DNA from 2 places in the Massilia consociata genome. Region 2 is predicted to be linked to the other one. Evidence: predicted binding sites of a transcription regulator. Region 2 holds the regulator's gene; the other holds the start of a gene.

Region 1 (8,457 bases), on a different contig from region 2:
GCGCCAGCGCAAGCTGCAGGACGAGCTGTTGCGCATCTGGTCCGAGCTCAGGAAGACCATCCTGTTCCTCACCCACAGCATCGAGGAGGCGGTCTGCCTGGCCGGCCGTATCGTCGTGATGACCTAGCGGCCGGCACGCTCAAGCGCGAGCTGGCGATGCTGGTGATGGAGGAGCAGCAACGGCAGCATACGGATGAATCGAGGATGGCGGCGGATCGACGGCCTGGCCAGCCATTCGCCCTCCAATAGTCCTTGCTGGCCTTACTGGCAAAGGAGGGCTGCCACCACCATTTCCCGATGGTGTAGACTCTTATTATGCAGAACTCCCTCTTCCTCGCCGCGGCCCTGCTGTACGCGGTGTGCGCCCTGCTGCCGTCGCACCGGGGCGCCGTCATTTCCGGCGTCACCGCCGTGGCCTGGGCGGTGCATGGCGCCGCGCTCGCGCTCGACGTCGTCACGCCGGGCCGGCTGCGGGTCGGCTTCGCCATCATGCTCTCGAGCGCGCTGTGGGTCTCGGTGGCTGCGTACTGGCTCGAGAACCGCAACTTCGCGCTCGACGGCATGCGCCGCCTCGTGATGCCGTTCGCCTTCGTGGCGAGCCTGCTGCCCGCCATCTTCCCGGGCAGCCTGTTGCCCGTGCAGGGACAGTCGGCTGCCTTCGGCTGGCATGTCGCGGTGGCCGTGCTGGCCTACAGCACCCTGACCATCGCCGCCTTCCACGCGGTGCTGATGGCGCTGCAGGAAACGCGGCTGCATGGGCGCGCCACCGCCGGCGGCGGCTGGCTCGGCAACGCGCTCGACCAGCTGCCGGCGCTGCTGACCATGGAAAAACTGCTGTTTCGCGTGATCTGGATCGGCTTCATCCTGCTCAGCCTCACCGTGCTGTCGGGGATCGTGTTCTCCGAACAGCTGTTCGGCCGCGCGCTGCCCCTCGACCACAAGAGCGTGTTCGCGCTGCTGTCGTGGCTGCTGTTCGCCGCGCTGCTGGCCGGGCGCCGCTGGCAGGGCTGGCGCGGCAAGACCGCGCTGCGTTTCACGCTGGCCGGCTTCGCCACGCTGGCGCTGGCCTATGTCGGCAGCCGCTTCGTGCTCGAAGTCGTCCTGAACAGGGGAGTGGCATGATGCGCATCCTGTTCTGGATCGCCCTCATCATCCTGGTGGGGTTTGCCGTGCGCGCCAAGCTGCGCAAGCTGGTCGCGCGCCACGAAGCGTCGCTGCGCGAGCAGATGCACGAGCAGCAGGGCCAGCAGCCTGGCCGGCAGGCGCCGAAGGAAATCGAAACCATGACGCAGTGCGCGCACTGCGGCGTGTACTTCCCGGCCTCCGAAGCGGTGCACGCCGACGGCCACGACTACTGCTCGCCGGGCCACGTGCGCCTGCCGCCGCGGTAAACGGCCGATGCTGCGGCCGAAGCTGCTCCCGCCGGCGCTGTCCCGCCAGGCGCGCGCGACCCTGTGGCGCTCGCTCCAGACCTTCACCATCACCCGCATCGTCATCGCGCTGGTGCTGTTGCTGTACCTGGGTGTGAACATCACCGAAGGCGGCGTGCGCGCCGACACCTACCATGCCGGCACCTGCCTGTTCTACCTGGCGGCGGCGCTGGTGTTTGCCGCCCTCGGCACCCGGTGGAAGCGCCGCTTCCTGGCGCAGCTGGCGTGCCAGGTCGCGCTCGACCTGGCCGTGATTTCGCTGCTCTACCTGGCCGCCGGCGGCATGCGCAGCGGACTGGCGATCCTGTACCTGTTCCCGCTGGCAGGCGCCGCGATCCTGGCGCCCCTGACGCTGGCGCTGTTCTCGAGCGCGCTCGCCACGCTGTTCCTGCTCGCCGAAAGCACCTGGCAGGTGTTCATGCTCGACCGCCAGCCGCCGCTGATGCAGGCAGGCCTGTACGGCGCCGCCTTCTTCGCCGGCGTGCTGCTGGTGAACCGGCTTGCCGCGCGCCTGATCAAGCAGGAGGAACTGGCGGCGCAGCGCGGTACCGACCTGCGCATCCAGCAGCTGATCAACGGGATCGTCATCGCCGACGTGGGCGACGGCATCCTGGTCGTGGGCGATGATGGCGTGGTGTTTACCGGCAACCCGGCGGCGCGGCGCATGCTCGGCTTCGACGGCGAAGTGGCGGGTTTTCGCCTTGGCGAGGCGCCCGGCATGGAACCGGTGGCCCAGGCCTTCGGCGCCTGGCTGCGGGCGCCGGTGGAAGAAGCGGCCTTCGTCACCGTCAAGCCCTACCACGAGAGCGCGGGCCTGCTGCGCGGCCGGCGCGACGAGCCGGTGCACCTGAAGCTGCGCTTCGCGCGGGTCGATACCGCGGGCGTGGGGGACGGGCGCAGCGTCGTGTTCATGCAGGACGTGAGCGCCATCGAAAACCAGGCGCAGCAGCTCAAGCTGGCGTCGATGGGGCGCCTCACCGCCAGCATCGCGCACGAGGTGCGCAACCCGCTGTCGGCGATCGGCCACGCCACCGCGCTGCTGGCCGAGGACCTGCACGGCCCGGCCGAGGTGCGGCTGCTGAAGATCATCGGCGACAACGTCACGCGCGTGAACCGCATGGTCGAGGACATCCTGCAGCTGTCGCGCAAGGTGCAGCTGAACGGCGAACCCTTGCTGCTGGCGGCTTTCCTGGCCGAGCTGAAGCTCGAATTCTGCGAAACCCACGGCCTGGCCGGTGATATAGTCCATATAGGCGATGCCGGCGCCAGCGCGGTGCGCTTCGACCCGCTGCACCTGCACGAAGTGCTGCTCAACCTGCTGGGCAACGCGATCCGCTACGCCAGCAGGGAACCGGCCAGCATCCGCATCTTCCCCGCGCGCGACGCCGCCGGGCGCATCGAGCTGCACGTGCAGGACGACGGCCCGGGCATCACGCCGGAAGTGCGCGCGCACCTGTTCGAGCCGTTCTACACGACTTCGAGCAAGGGCACCGGCCTGGGCCTGTACCTGGCGCGCGAGCTGTGCCTGAACAACGATGCGAAGCTCGATTACGAATACCGCTTCGACGCCCCCACACCGGGACCGCGCAAGGCGAGCGGGCGCTTCGTCATCAGCTTCGCGCAACCGGCCCAGGATGGCTGCCCTATATAGACGAATGGTGAAGGAACCATGACCGCACCCCGCATCCTCGTGGTCGACGACGAAGCCGACCTGCGCGAACTGCTCGAGATCACCCTGCTCAAGATGGGGCTCGACGTCGACAGCGCGGCCACGTTGCGCCAGGCGCGCGGCCTGGTCGAGGAGCACGACTACGCGCTGATCCTGACCGACATGCGCCTGCCCGACGGACTGGGGCTGGAGCTGGTGCGTGAAGTCAACGCCTCGCCCCGCCACAAGGCGACACCGATCGCCGTCATCACCGCCTACGGCAGCGCCGAGAACGCGGTGGTCGCGCTCAAGGCCGGCGCCTTCGACTACATCTCCAAGCCGGTGGCGCTCGATGCGCTGCGCGTGATGGTGCGCTCGGCCCTGAAGCTGCTCGATGCCCCGGCGGCGCGCCAGGACGGCAGCATGCCGGGCTCGCGCATGATCGGCGACTCGCCCGCGATGCAGTCGCTGCGCGCCCAGATCGGGCGCCTGGCCCGCTCCAACGCGCCGATTTCCATCACCGGCGAATCGGGCAGCGGCAAGGAGCTCGCCGCGCGCGAGATCCACGCCCGAAGTTCGCGCGCGGGCAAGCCTTTCGTGGCGGTGAACTGCGGCGCCATCCCCGAGACGCTGATGGAAGCCGAGTTCTTCGGCTACCGCAAGGGCGCCTTCACCGGTGCGGCCGAGGAGCGCGAGGGCTTCTTCCAGGCGGCCAACGGCGGCACCCTGATGCTCGACGAGGTGGCCGACCTGCCGCTGCCGATGCAGGTCAAGCTGCTGCGCGCGATCCAGGAGCGGCGCGTGCGCAAGATCGGCGCCACCAATGAGGAACCGGTGGACGTGCGCATCATCAGCGCCACCCACCAGGACCTGGCGAAGTGCGTCGAGCAGGGCCGGTTCAGGCAGGACCTGTTCTACCGGCTGAATGTGATCGAGCTGTCGCTGCCGCCGCTGCGAGAGCGCCTGGACGACCTGGCGCCGCTGGTGGACGCGATCCTGGCGCGCCTGGCCGGGCCGGGGCAGGCCGCGCTCGGGCCGGGCGTGCTCGACGCGCTGCGCGCGTATTCCTTCCCTGGGAATATCCGCGAGCTGGAGAACGTGCTGGAGCGCGCGCTCGCGTTCGCGAACGACGGCGTGATCGAAGTCGGAGACCTGTCGCTGAAGGCGGCGCGCCCGGGCGAAGCCGCTGCGCGTGAGCCGGAAGCGGCCGTGGCGCCGGTCCAGGCACCTGCGCCTGCGGCCGAAGCGGCGCAGTCCCCTGTACCGGCGCCCGCGCAGGCGGCAGCGCGTCCCGGCATGCTCGGGCCGGACGAGCTGCCCAGCAACCTGCCGGAATACCTGATCCAGGTCGAGCGGGACATCATCGGGCGCGCCTTGCAGCAGACCCAGTTCAACCGCACGCAGGCGGCGGCGCTGCTCGGGATCAGCGTGCGGCAGTTGCGCTACCAGATGCAGAAGCTCGAGATCAGCGCGCCGGATGATACCGCCTGATCGTATCTCTACCTTCCACCGTCGCTCGTGCCTTCATGTTGTCTTTTCGCCAGTGCAAAATCTACAAGTAGCATGCACCGCGCATCGCACTGATGAAGCTTTATGCAGCGCTGCCGAGCAAGTTGGCGCTTACTCACCGGAATTTCCGCGTCGTTTGGCTGAACCCCGCTTGTCAAGCCCGTCCGCTAAAAAAAACAGAAAAAATTGAGAAGTTATTCACTTGCCGTGACTTGGGTCAGGCACTACAATTAGTCTCATCTCAACGTCGAACACTAGATATAGTGGTAGTGGTCTTAAGGCAACTAGCTCGATGAGGCTTAAGACCCGACGTGAAGCTTGCTCTGCAAGCCACTGATTCAACAGCGATTTTCTACCCTGCGTATCTGGTTGCCAGCAAGGCTTTCCGGCTGGCGGGGTATCGCTTTGCCCTAATTACGGCAGGACCGGCTGCCAATCCTGGAGGCTCCATGCAAACAGCACAAGACATTTCGATCAATCCGCACGTCACCCCAGGAGCGTCGGCCAATGCCACGCCCGCAGAGATCGTCGCACGTGGTGACTACCGGGTCATCCGCCGTAACGGCGCCGTCGTGGCCTTCGAGCCGCACAAGATCTCGGTCGCCATGACCAAGGCCTTCCTCGCCGTCGCCGGCGGGCAGGGCGCGGCGTCGGCGCGCATCCGCGAACTGGTGGAACAGCTGACCGGCAACGTCGTGGCCGCGCTGGTGCGCCGCCAGCCGAACGGCGGCACCTTCCACATCGAAGACGTGCAGGACCAGGTCGAACTGTCGCTGATGCGCTCGGGCGAGCATGACGTCGCGCGCGAATACGTGCTGTACCGCGCCAAGCGCATGGAAGAGCGCAAGGCCGCCAAGGCAGCCGCTGGTGGCACCCCGGTCGCCGCGCCGCAGATCCACGTGGTCGACGGCGGCCAGCGCCGCCCGCTGGACATCAACGACGTCCACGCCCTCGTGAACGCCGCCTGCTCGGGCCTGGAAAAGCACGTCGACGCCGACGCCATCGTCGCCGAGACCCTCAAGAACCTGTACGACGGCGTGCCGGTCGAGGAACTGCACAAGTCGGCCATCCTGGCCGCCCGCGCCCTGATGGAAAAAGACCCGGCCTACAGCCAGGTCACCGCGCGCATCCTGCTGCACACCATCCGCAAGGAAGTCTTCGGCAAGGAAGTGCCGCAGGCCGCCGCCGCCGCCGAATACATCACCTATTTCCCGCAGTACGTCGCCAAGGGCATCCAGAACGAACTGCTGGACGAGGCGCTGGGCACCTACGACCTCGAGCGCCTGGCCAAGGCCATCAATGCCGACCGCGACCTGCAGTTCGGCTACATCGGCCTGCAGACCCTGTACGACCGCTACTTCCTGCACGTGCGCGAAACCCGCATCGAGATGCCGCAGGCCTTCTACATGCGCGTCGCGATGGGCCTGGCCCTGCGCGAAGCCGACCGCGAAGCGCGCGCCATCGAGTTCTACAACCTGCTGTCGTCGTTCGATTTCATGAGCTCGACCCCGACCCTGTTCAACTCGGGCACCCGTCGCTCGCAGCTGTCGTCATGCTACCTGACCACCGTCGGCGACGACCTGGAAGGCATCTACGACGCCATCAAGGAAAACGCGCTGCTGTCGAAGTTCGCAGGCGGCCTGGGCAACGACTGGACCCCGGTCCGTGCGCTGGGCTCGCGCATCAAGGGCACCAACGGCAAGTCGCAGGGCGTGGTGCCGTTCCTGAAGGTGGTGAACGACACCGCCGTGGCGGTGAACCAGGGCGGCAAGCGCAAGGGCGCGGTCTGCGCCTACCTGGAAACCTGGCACATGGACATCGAGGAGTTCCTCGACCTGCGCAAGAACACTGGCGACGACCGCCGCCGCACCCACGACATGAACACCGCGAACTGGATTCCGGACCTGTTCATGAAGCGCGTGATGGAGAAGGGCCATTGGAGCCTGTTCTCGCCGAGCGAAACCCCGGACCTGCACGACAAGGTCGGCAAGGCCTTCGAAGAAGCGTACGTCGCCTACGAAGCCAAGGCCGCGCGCGGCGAAATGACCGTGTACAAGAAGGTCGAAGCGCTCGACCTGTGGCGCAAGATGCTGTCGATGCTGTTCGAGACCGGCCACCCGTGGATCACCTTCAAGGATCCGTGCAACATCCGCTCGCCGCAGCAGCACATCGGCGTGGTGCACTCGTCGAACCTGTGCACCGAGATCACGCTGAACACCAGCGCCGACGAGATCGCCGTCTGCAACCTGGGCTCGGTGAACCTGCCGCAGCACATGAAGGGCGACGGGCTGGACCACGTCAAGCTGCAGAAGACCATCCGCACCGCGATGCGCATGCTGGACAACGTCATCGACATCAACTACTACGCCGTGGACAAGGCGCGCAACTCGAACCTGCGCCACCGCCCGGTGGGCATGGGCATCATGGGCCACCAGGACTGCCTGCACATGATGCGCGTGCCGTTCGCCTCGGATAAAGCCGTGGAATTCGCCGACCGCTCGATGGAAGCCGTCTGCTACTACGCCTACCTGGCATCGACCGAGCTGGCCGAGGAGCGTGGCCGCTACGAGACCTACGAAGGTTCGCTGTGGGACCGCGGCATCCTGCCGCAGGACTCGATCAAGCTGCTGGCGGAAGAACGCGGCGGCTACCTGGAGCAGGACACCAGCGAATCGATGGACTGGACCGTGGTGCGCGAGCGCATCAAGCAGTTCGGCATGCGTAACTCGAACTGCGTGGCGATCGCCCCGACCGCGACGATCTCGAACATCATCGGCGTGTCGGCCTGCATCGAGCCGACCTTCCAGAACCTGTACGTGAAGTCGAACCTGTCGGGCGAATTCACCGAGATTAACTCGTACCTGGTGCGCGACCTGAAGGCACGCGACCTGTGGGACGAAGTCATGATCGCCGACCTGAAGTACTTCGACGGTTCGCTCTCCAAGATCGACCGCGTGCCGCAAGACCTGCGCGACATCTACGCCACCGCGTTCGAAGTCGAGCCGAAGTGGCTGGTCGAGCAGGCATCGCGCCGCCAGAAGTGGATCGACCAGGCCCAGTCGCTGAACATCTACATGGCCGGCGCCTCGGGCAAGAAGCTGGACGAGACGTATAAACTGGCATGGCTGCGCGGCCTGAAGACCACCTACTACCTGCGCACCATCGCCGCGACGCACATGGAGAAGTCGACCACCCGCACCGGCGCCCTGAACGCGGTGCCGGTCTCGGGCGGCCTGTCGGCCGGCCACGCCGCGCCTGCCGCGGCAGCCCCGGCAGCCGCAGCGCCGGCAGCAGCGGATGTGGTGGAAGGCGCCGCCTGCTACCTGCGTCCGGGCGACGCCGGCTTCGACGAGTGCGAAGCCTGCCAGTAAGCCAGTAAAAAAGGGGCGAGCACACTACCAAGTGTCCTTGCCCCGCTATCCGTAAAACCGTCATTCCCGCGAAGGCGGGAATCCAAGTTCGCAGCGCATCGCTGAGGCTGGAGTCCACCCATGACTGACGACCACCCTGAATATTACGGCCCCATCGAACGAGGAGGCCACCGAAAGAAGGAACACACCATGCTCTCCTGGGACGACGAACCAAGCACCGCACCAGCCCCCCGCGCACCGCAAGCCGCCGGCGAAGCCGCACCCGCCGCCGAAGTCGCCAAGCGCGTCAACGCCGACGACAAGCGCATCATCAACGGCCAGACCGACGTGAACCAACTGGTGCCGTTCAAGTACAAGTGGGCATGGGACAAGTACCTGGCCGGCTGCGCCAACCACTGGATGCCGCAGGAAGTGAACATGCAGCGCGACATCGAGCTGTGGAAGAGCCCGAACGGCCTGACCGAAGACGAGCGCCGCATCGTCAAGCGCAACCTCGGCT
Region 2 (8,457 bases):
TTGCTGATCAGGTACATAAACGAAAGGTCTTGGGTCGCGGTCATCGGGAACGGTTCTGTTGTCGAATATCTTTTAACTGTGCATGCGCATTATGCGGCGCGCATTTTATCAGCAGCATGGTCGGGGAGCGAGCGCGGACGCATCGTGGCGGCATCGACGCAGCCGACCCTGACGCTGGCGGTGGTCAGCAGCGTCTCGCCTTTCCATGCCTCCTGGGCGAACTGGACCGAAGCGCGGCCGAGCTTGTCGACGGTGGTGCGGATGGTCAGCACATCGTCGAGCCGGGCCGGGGCGTGGTAGTCGAGGGATGCGCTCTTGACGACGAACGCGACGCCTTCGGTAGCAAGAAGTTCCTGCTGTCCGATACCGGCAGCGCGCAACCACTCGGTACGTGCCCGTTCGAAGAATTTCAGATAATTGGCGTAAAACACGATGCCGCCGGCGTCGGTATCTTCGTAATAGACCCTGACTGTCCAGTCAAAAGCTGAAGGCATTTCCCCTGCCATTTAAGTGTAAATAGGAAACATTTTACGCGATTTTCAGCGCCTATATGTACGCTTGCGAACATATGGGCGCAAAAGTGTGGACGTGCCTTTCGTCAAGACACGGCAGTGCGGCATTAGTAGACGTGAAACATGGCCGGAAGGCCAATTACTGTAACACTTTCTCACAATTGCAGAGCGCGCGTTACATGCCTCAATGTGCCGACCACCCTACGTATCATGTGCGCTTGATGGCGAACGGCGAAAAGCCCTGGCAGGTCGGCATCAACTCGATGCTGTTGACGTTCACGTGTGGCGGCAGGGTGGCGATCCAGTAGGCGGTGTTCGCGATGTCCTCGGCCGTGAGCGGGGTGGTGCCTTCATAGACCTTGGCGGCGGCGTCGTCGTCGCCCTTGAAGCGCACGTTCGAGAACTCGGTGCCGCCGCACAGGCCCGGCGCCAGGTTGGTGGCGCGCACGCCGGTGCCGACCAGGTCGGCGCGCAGGTTCAGGGTGAACTGCTCCACGAAGGCCTTGGTCGCGCCGTACACGTTGCCGCCCGGGTAAGGATAGTGGCCCGCCACCGAGCCCAGGTTGATGACCAGGCCGCTGCCGCGTGCCACCATGCCCGGGAGCACCGCGCGGGTCATGGTCACCAGGCCCTGGCAGTTCGTCGCAATCATCGTGTCCCAGTCTTCCAGCGGCACTTCGTGGGCCGGTTTGGTGTTCAGCGCCAGGCCGGCATTGTTGATGAGCACGTCGATGTCGCGCCAGCCCTCCGGCAGCCCGGCCAGTGCGGCCTCGATCGAGGCGCGGCTGGTGACGTCCAGCGTGACCGGCAGGGCGGCATCGCCGAGCTCGCGCGCCAGGTCGGCGACACGGTCGGTACGGCGGGCGGCGAGGATGGCGCGGTGGCCGTTACTGACAAAAGTGCGGGCCATCGCGGCGCCGAAGCCGGCCGAGGCGCCGGTAATGAAGACGATCATGGTCTATCCTGAAGGACGAGAATGGTGGAGATGCGGGGTGCAGATGCAGCTGAAAATTGTAGCCGAAATGGTCACAAGCCTGCAGGCAGCCCCCGCGGGCAGGCGGCCTTGTCAGCCAGACAGCAGTTTCCTTGCCCTAAGGGGCCCGGATCACATACAATCTGGGGTCATATTACGTCTCACGTAACTGGCGAAACACCGTGCGCCGCCGCGTCCCGATGGGTGCCGCGGCACACGGCAAAGGTGGGCACCCACCGGGGAACGTGAGATGTCACTCGCCGTTCGCCTGGGCAGCCATCGACTGGTACGCGCTGGATGTGCGTTCAGGTTGCCCTGCGCCTGCCGCCCCGCGATTCCTGCGCTGCCCGTTGCCTGGTATTTCTCTCGATTGGAGTTTTACATGTTTGGAAAAGATCATACGCTCGCCAATGTCGACCCGGAACTGTGGGATGCCATCCAAAAAGAAAACGTTCGGCAGCAAGACCACATCGAACTGATCGCGTCCGAGAACTACACCTCGCCGGCCGTCATGGAAGCGCAGGGCTCGCAGCTGACCAACAAGTATGCCGAAGGCTACCCGGGCAAGCGCTACTACGGTGGCTGCGAATACGTCGACGTCGCCGAGCAGCTGGCGATCGACCGCCTCAAGCAGCTGTTCGGCGCCGAAGCCGCGAACGTGCAGCCGAACTCGGGTTCGCAGGCCAACCAGGGCGTGTTCTTCGCCATGCTCAAGCCGGGCGACACCATCATGGGCATGTCGCTGGCCGAAGGCGGCCACCTGACCCACGGCATGGCGCTGAACATGTCCGGTAAATGGTTCAACGTCATCTCCTACGGCCTGACCGAGCAGGAAGACATCGACTACGAACAAATGGAACGCCTGGCGCGCGAGCACAAGCCGAAGATGATCATCGCCGGCGCCTCCGCGTTTGCCCTGCGCATCGATTTCGAGCGCTTCGCCCGTATCGCCAAGGAAGTCGGCGCCTACTTCATGGTCGACATGGCCCACTACGCCGGCCTGATCGCCGCGGGCGAGTACCCGAACCCGGTGCCGCACGCCGACTTCGTCACTTCGACCACCCACAAGTCGCTGCGCGGCCCGCGCGGGGGCATCATCCTGATGAAGGCCGAGTACGAGAAGCAGATCAACTCGGCGATCTTCCCGGGCATCCAGGGTGGTCCGCTGATGCACGTGATCGCAGGCAAGGCCGTGGCCTTCAAGGAAGCGCTGTCGCCGGAATTCAAGGAATACCAGAAGCAGGTGGTCAAGAACGCTGCTGCCCTGGCCAACACCCTGACCGAGCGCGGCCTGCGCATCGTCTCGGGCCGTACCGAATCGCACGTGATGCTGGTCGACCTGCGCGCCAAGGGCCTGACCGGCAAGGAAGCCGAAGCGATCCTGGGCCAGGCCCACATGACCTGCAACAAGAATGGTATCCCGAACGACCCGCAGAAGCCCTTCGTCACCTCGGGCATCCGCCTCGGCAGCCCGGCCTTCACCACCCGCGGCTTCAAGGAAGAAGACGCGGTCAAGGTCGGCCACCTGATCGCCGACGTGCTGGACAACCCGCACGACGCTGCTACCATCGAGCGCGTGAAGGCGGAAGTGAAGCAGCTGACCGACAAGTATCCGGTCTACGCCAAGTAACAGCAATACCAACCGGGGGCCGCGGGTGTCGACACCTTGCGCGGCCCCGACAGCATCCCGGCGCCCATGAAATGTCCGTTCTGCCAGCATGAAGATACCCAGGTCCTCGACACGCGCGTGTCGGAAGAGGGGGATGCCATCCGCCGGCGCCGGCGCTGCGGCAAGTGCGACAAGCGCTTCACCACCTATGAGCGCATCGAGCTGTCGATGCCGATCATCGTCAAGAAGAACGGCAGCCGTACCGAGTTCGCGCCGGCCAAGTTGCGCGGCAGCCTGATGCTGGCCCTGCGCAAGCGCCCGGTCGCCGCCGAAGCCATCGACACCGCCGTCGCCTCGATCGAGGAAAAGCTCCTGACCAGCGGCCGCCGCGAGGTCGACACCGGCTATGTCGGCGAACTGGTGATGCAGGAACTCAAGCGCCTCGACAAGATCGCCTACATCCGCTTCGCTTCGGTCTACAAGAATTTCGAAGACCTGGCGGAGTTCCAGGAAGCGCTGGCCGAAGTCGGCCATCCGCGCAAATAAGTTCCCCCTACCTTCTGCGGGCAAAGCCTGCAGCAAGCCAGCCGCACATCCTTTCCGCCCGGGCCGCCGCGCTTGCGCCAGCTCAGCGCCGGCCTTTGCACGATTGATAACTTCGCAGCTCGTCGTTGGCGTGGCCCTTTGCGGCTGCGCCGGTCCGTCAACGCTGGTGTATCGGAGGTGGCCGTGCTGGGGCAGCAGAAAATAAGAAGCATGCGGCAGGTGCAGGGTTTTACGCTGGTCGAAGTGCTGGTCGCGCTATTCGTGCTGGCGGTCGGGATCGTCGGCGCCGGCGCCACCCAGATCACGGCCGAGCGCACGCGGCAGCAATCGGCCTTGCTGTCCGAAGCCGCCCTGCTGGCAGCCTCGCTGGCGGCGCGCATGCAGCTCAATCCGGCGCTCGCCAGCCTGGCCGGGGCCGCCAATCCCTATCTCGGCTTGCGCTACGACGCCTCCGGCGGCGCCCCGGTGGCGCCGGTGAGCTGCTTCGGCGGTACCGTCTGCACGCCGGAGCAACTGGCCGCATTCGACCTGCACGAGATCCGCCAGGCGGTGCACGCGCGGTTTCCGCGCGGGCGCATCGAAGTGTGCCGCGACGGCTCGCCCTGGGACAGCGCCGCCCGCGGCTGGCGCTGGAGCTGCGACGACGCGGCGGACGCGCTGCCGGTGGTCAAGCTCGGCTGGCAGGGCACGGGCGATGCGCCAGGCTACGTGGCGGTGCTCCGATGACGCCGTCCGTGTCGTGGCGGGCGAAGCCGGGGCTGCAGGCAGGGCTGCGCCAGTGCGGCATGACGATGGCCGAGCTGCTGGTCGCCATGGCGGTCGGGCTGGGCGTGCTGCTCGCCGCCGGCAGCCTGTTCGTGTGGGCCAACCGCGCCTTTGCCGCGCAGCTCGAGACGGCGGCGATGGACGATGCCGGACGCTACGCGCTCGACGTGCTCGCGCGTGCGGTGCGGCAGTCCGCAGCCGTCGATTGGGAGCGCGACAGCGGCGGGCCGGATGCGGCCGCGCCGGCACGCCTGGCCGGCCTCGATGCGCGCAGCGTCACGCGGACCGGCTCCGGCATCGACAACGTCGTCGCCGCGTCCGTCAACGGCAGCGACGTGCTCGCCCTGCGCTTTCCCGGCAGCGGGGCGCCTCCCGGCGACGGCACCACCCTCGACTGCGCCGGCTTCGCCGTCCACCGCGACGAGGAGGGCTGGAGCATCTTCTACGTGGCCCGCAACGCGCGCGGCGATGCCGAACTGCGCTGCAAGTACCGGGGCAACAGCGGCAATTGGTCGGCCGATGCGGTGGTCGGCGCCGTCGACAGCTTCCAGGTGCTGTACGGGCTCGACCTCGATGCCGACGGCGCGCCCGAGCGCTATGTGAATGCCGGCACGCTGGCCGGACTCGACGGTTCCCTGGCGCTGGCCGGCGTCACGGCGGCCGAGCGCGAGGCGGACCTTCGGCGGCGCACGCACTGGAAGAAAATTGCCGGCGTGCGCGTGGCGCTGCTGCTGCGCGGGCCGCACAGTCCGCTGGAAGGGGCAGCGTCTGCCATCCATGACCTGTTCGGGCCGGAGTATGGCGGCGAACAAGGCGGTGTCGACGCGGGCACGCGGCTGGCCGAGACGGCGCTCGCCGGCAACGGGCGGCCGCGCTATCGCAAGGTGTTCGATGCCACCGTGGCGCTGCCGTCGCGTGTCCGGTGAGACCTCCATGGATGCGAGCAAGATGACCCGCTGGAGCAGGAGGCCCGAACGCGGCGCCGCGCTGCTGACGGCCCTGCTGCTGATGCTGGCAGTGCTGATGACGAGCATCGCCGCCGCACGCAGTGCCATCTACGGCGCCAGGGCCGCGGGGCACGAGCGTGACCGCTTGCTGGCGCTGCATGGCGCCATGGCTGCGCTTGCCGATGCGGAGCACGACATCGAAGGCGGCGCCGACGCGGCGTCCGCCCGTGCTGCCGCCCTCGCCAATGCCGCCGCCGCCGCTTTCGCCGATGGCTGCGGCGGCGCCCCGCCGTATGACGGGCTGTGCGCACATGCGGCGGACAGCGGCGACATCCTGGCCGCGCTGGCGGACGAGGAAGGTCCTGGCGTCCTGCTCGGCAGCTACACCGGGGCGCTGATTGCGGCGGGAGAAGGCGCGCTTGCCGCGCAGGCGCCGCGTTACCTCATCGAGCTGATGCCCTCCGGTCCGGAGGCGATGCTGTACCGCGTCACGGCGCTCGGGTTCGGCAGCGCTGGCACGACGCAGGTCGCCATCGAGGCCTATTACCGCAAGCTGGTCGCGGCCGGGGCCCCCGCTGGACCGCCCGGGGCAGCCGGGCTACCCGGCAACCCCGGCAACCCCGGAATGCCGGACAGGGAAGGGCCGCGCGGCCCGGACAATCCTCCCGGGCTGCCAGGCCCTCCGGAGCCCGGGCAGTCCGGACAGGCAAAGCCCCCGGGCGCGCCCGGAACGCCGGGCGGACCGGGCATGCGTGTCGGCTGGCGGGAAATCGGCAACTTGCAGGAAGCGCTGGCAGCAGCCGGCGCATCGATGAACACGGAGCGGCGATGAGACGGCCTACCGGATTTACCCTGATCGAACTGATGATCGTGATGGCGATCGTGACGATCCTTGCGGCGCTGGCCTATCCGGGCTATACGCGGCATGTCGTGAAGATGCGCCGCGTGGAAGCGCAGCTTGCGCTGGTCGACGCCATGCAGCGCCAGGAACAGTACCGCGCACAGCACCACACCTACATCGCCTTCTCGTCGGCATCGTCCGATCCGGACAGCCGGCAGTTCCGCTGGTGGCTCGGGTCCCGTCCCGAGACCAGTGCGTACGAGCTCGACGGCCATGCCTGCGAAGGCCAGGACATCGACCAGTGCATCGAGCTGCGTGCCCGGCCTGGCACCGCGCTCGTGGACGCGGGTTTCAGCGACCCCGAGTGCGGCGAACTGAGCTTCGACAGCACCGGCGCACAGGGCGCGAGCGGCGATGGACCACGCTGCTGGCCGTGAAGGGCCTTGCCCGGGGACGTTCGCGCCGACGGCGCGGTCGGGGGGCGCCACGCTGACCGAGCTGGTCGTCGTGCTCGGCATTGCCGCCATCATGTCGGCCGTTGCTGCCCCGGACCTGCATGCCCTCGTCGCTGCGCAGCAACTGCGCACCGCGTCCGGCGACCTGTTCGGCGCGATCCTCCTCACCCGCGCGCAGGCCATCGCCCGCAACGAGCGCGTCAAGCTGATGCCGCGCGATGCCGCCGGCGCCGACTGGACCCAAGGCTGGACGGTCTTCGTCGACCGCGACGGCGACCGCCGTCCCGGGCCGGCGGACGAGGTGCTGGCCGTGCACGGCCCGCTGCCGCCGGGCGTGCGCATCGCCTTTTCCTTCACCCAGTCTGCACCGCCTCAATACATCGCCTACAATGGCGCCGGGCGCAGCTGCAGCGACACCAGCAGCAGCACCTCCCGGCTCGGCACCCTCTCGCTGTTCCACGGCGAGGGTATCCGGCGTATTAAAATCAACATGCTCGGGCGGGCGCGGCTGTGCAATCCGGCGCGCGACGAGGGCTGCGACGGCGCCGAAGCGCCGTAGGCATGGCGCAATCCAACCGCGGGACAGACTTGGCAAACGACAGGGCAGCAATCCACAACGATACCGAAGGCATGGCGCTGGCCCTGCAGTGGGCCGCAAAAGGCATGTATAGTACGGCGCCGAATCCGCGGATCGGCTGCGTGATCGTGCGCGACGGCGTCGTGATCGGCGCCGGCCACACCCAGCCGGCGGGGCAGGCCCATGCCGAGATCCAGGCGCTGCGCGATGCGCAGGCGCGCGGCAATGAGGTGCGCGGGGCCACGGCCTACGTCACGCTCGAGCCGTGCAGCCACTACGGGCGCACGCCGCCGTGCTCGAACGCGCTGGTGCAGGCCGGCCTGGGGCGCGTGGTGGCGGCGATGACCGATCCGAACCCGCTGGTTGCCGGGCGCGGGCTGGCCCAGCTGGAGGCGGCCGGCATCGCGGTCAGCTCGGGCGTGCTGGCCGACCAGGCCCACGAGCTGAACATCGGCTTCTTTTCGCGCATGCGGCGCGCACTGCCCTGGGTGCGCCTGAAGGTCGCGGCCAGCCTCGACGGCGCCACCGCGCTCGACAACGGCGAAAGCCAGTGGATCACCGGTCCGGATGCCCGCGCGGACGGCCACGCCTGGCGCGCACGCGCGCAAGCGATCCTGACCGGCATCGGGACCGTCAAGGCCGACGACCCGCAGCTGAACGTGCGCGGCATCGACACGCCGATGCAGCCGCGCCGCGTGATCGTCGACAGCCGGCTCGAGATCGCCCCCGGCGCCCGCATCCTGCAGGGCGAGCCGTGCTGGATCGTGGCCGCCGTCGAGATGCCCGAGAAGGCGGCGGCGCTGCGCGCGGCCGGCCACGAGCTCATCCATCTGCCGAACCCGAAGGGCAAGGTCGACCTGCCGGCGCTGATGCGCGAACTCGGCCGTCGCGAGATCAACGAAGTCCACGTCGAAGCCGGTTCGAAACTGAATGCCTCGATGCTGCGCGAAGGCTGCGTCGACGAGCTGCTGGTCTACCTGGCCCCGAGCCTGGTCGGGCCGGGGCAGGGCATGTTCGACCTGCCGCCGCTGGCGCGCCTCGCGGACAAGCGCCGGCTGCGCTTCCATGACGTGGCGCGGGTCGGCGACGACATCCGCATCCTGGCAAGATTCACCGGCCCTGAGGCCAACACCGATATCAACACTGAGGAATAAGCTGCATGTTTACTGGAATCGTCGCCGCCGTCGGCAACATCACTTCCGTCACCCCGCTGGAGGGCGGCTCGTTCGCGG

Evidence for each region. Region 2 encodes NrdR, which represses ribonucleotide reductase genes. Its sites were predicted from a motif close to CACNANATNTNGTG; they were not measured.
Region 1: the regulator NrdR is predicted to act here: its motif matches at 4,840-4,853, upstream of ACFFJK_RS20825 (ribonucleoside-diphosphate reductase subunit alpha).

Annotation. Positions count from the first base shown of each region.
Region 1 is NZ_JBHLWP010000022.1:58,517-66,973, forward strand. Features, by position in the region: partial or broken gene ACFFJK_RS20800 (hypothetical protein) at 1-249, shown strand, start outside; gene ACFFJK_RS20805 (cytochrome C assembly family protein) at 316-1,122, shown strand; gene ACFFJK_RS20810 (PP0621 family protein) at 1,122-1,391, shown strand; gene ACFFJK_RS20815 (sensor histidine kinase) at 1,399-3,081, shown strand; gene ACFFJK_RS20820 (sigma-54-dependent transcriptional regulator) at 3,100-4,569, shown strand; gene ACFFJK_RS20825 (ribonucleoside-diphosphate reductase subunit alpha) at 5,037-7,958, shown strand; gene ACFFJK_RS20830 (ribonucleotide-diphosphate reductase subunit beta) at 8,148-8,457, shown strand, end outside.
Region 2 is NZ_JBHLWP010000011.1:335,257-343,713, reverse strand. Features, by position in the region: gene tolQ (protein TolQ) at 1-44, opposite strand, end outside; gene ybgC (tol-pal system-associated acyl-CoA thioesterase) at 90-494, opposite strand; gene ACFFJK_RS12635 (SDR family oxidoreductase) at 721-1,467, opposite strand; ZMP/ZTP riboswitch at 1,641-1,766, shown strand; gene glyA (serine hydroxymethyltransferase) at 1,868-3,115, shown strand; gene nrdR (transcriptional regulator NrdR) at 3,182-3,640, shown strand; gene pilV (type IV pilus modification protein PilV) at 3,851-4,366, shown strand; gene ACFFJK_RS12615 (PilW family protein) at 4,363-5,331, shown strand; gene ACFFJK_RS12610 (pilus assembly protein) at 5,339-6,184, shown strand; gene ACFFJK_RS12605 (type IV pilin protein) at 6,181-6,630, shown strand; gene ACFFJK_RS12600 (GspH/FimT family pseudopilin) at 6,608-7,207, shown strand; gene ribD (bifunctional diaminohydroxyphosphoribosylaminopyrimidine deaminase/5-amino-6-(5-phosphoribosylamino)uracil reductase RibD) at 7,210-8,379, shown strand; gene ACFFJK_RS12590 (riboflavin synthase) at 8,385-8,457, shown strand, end outside.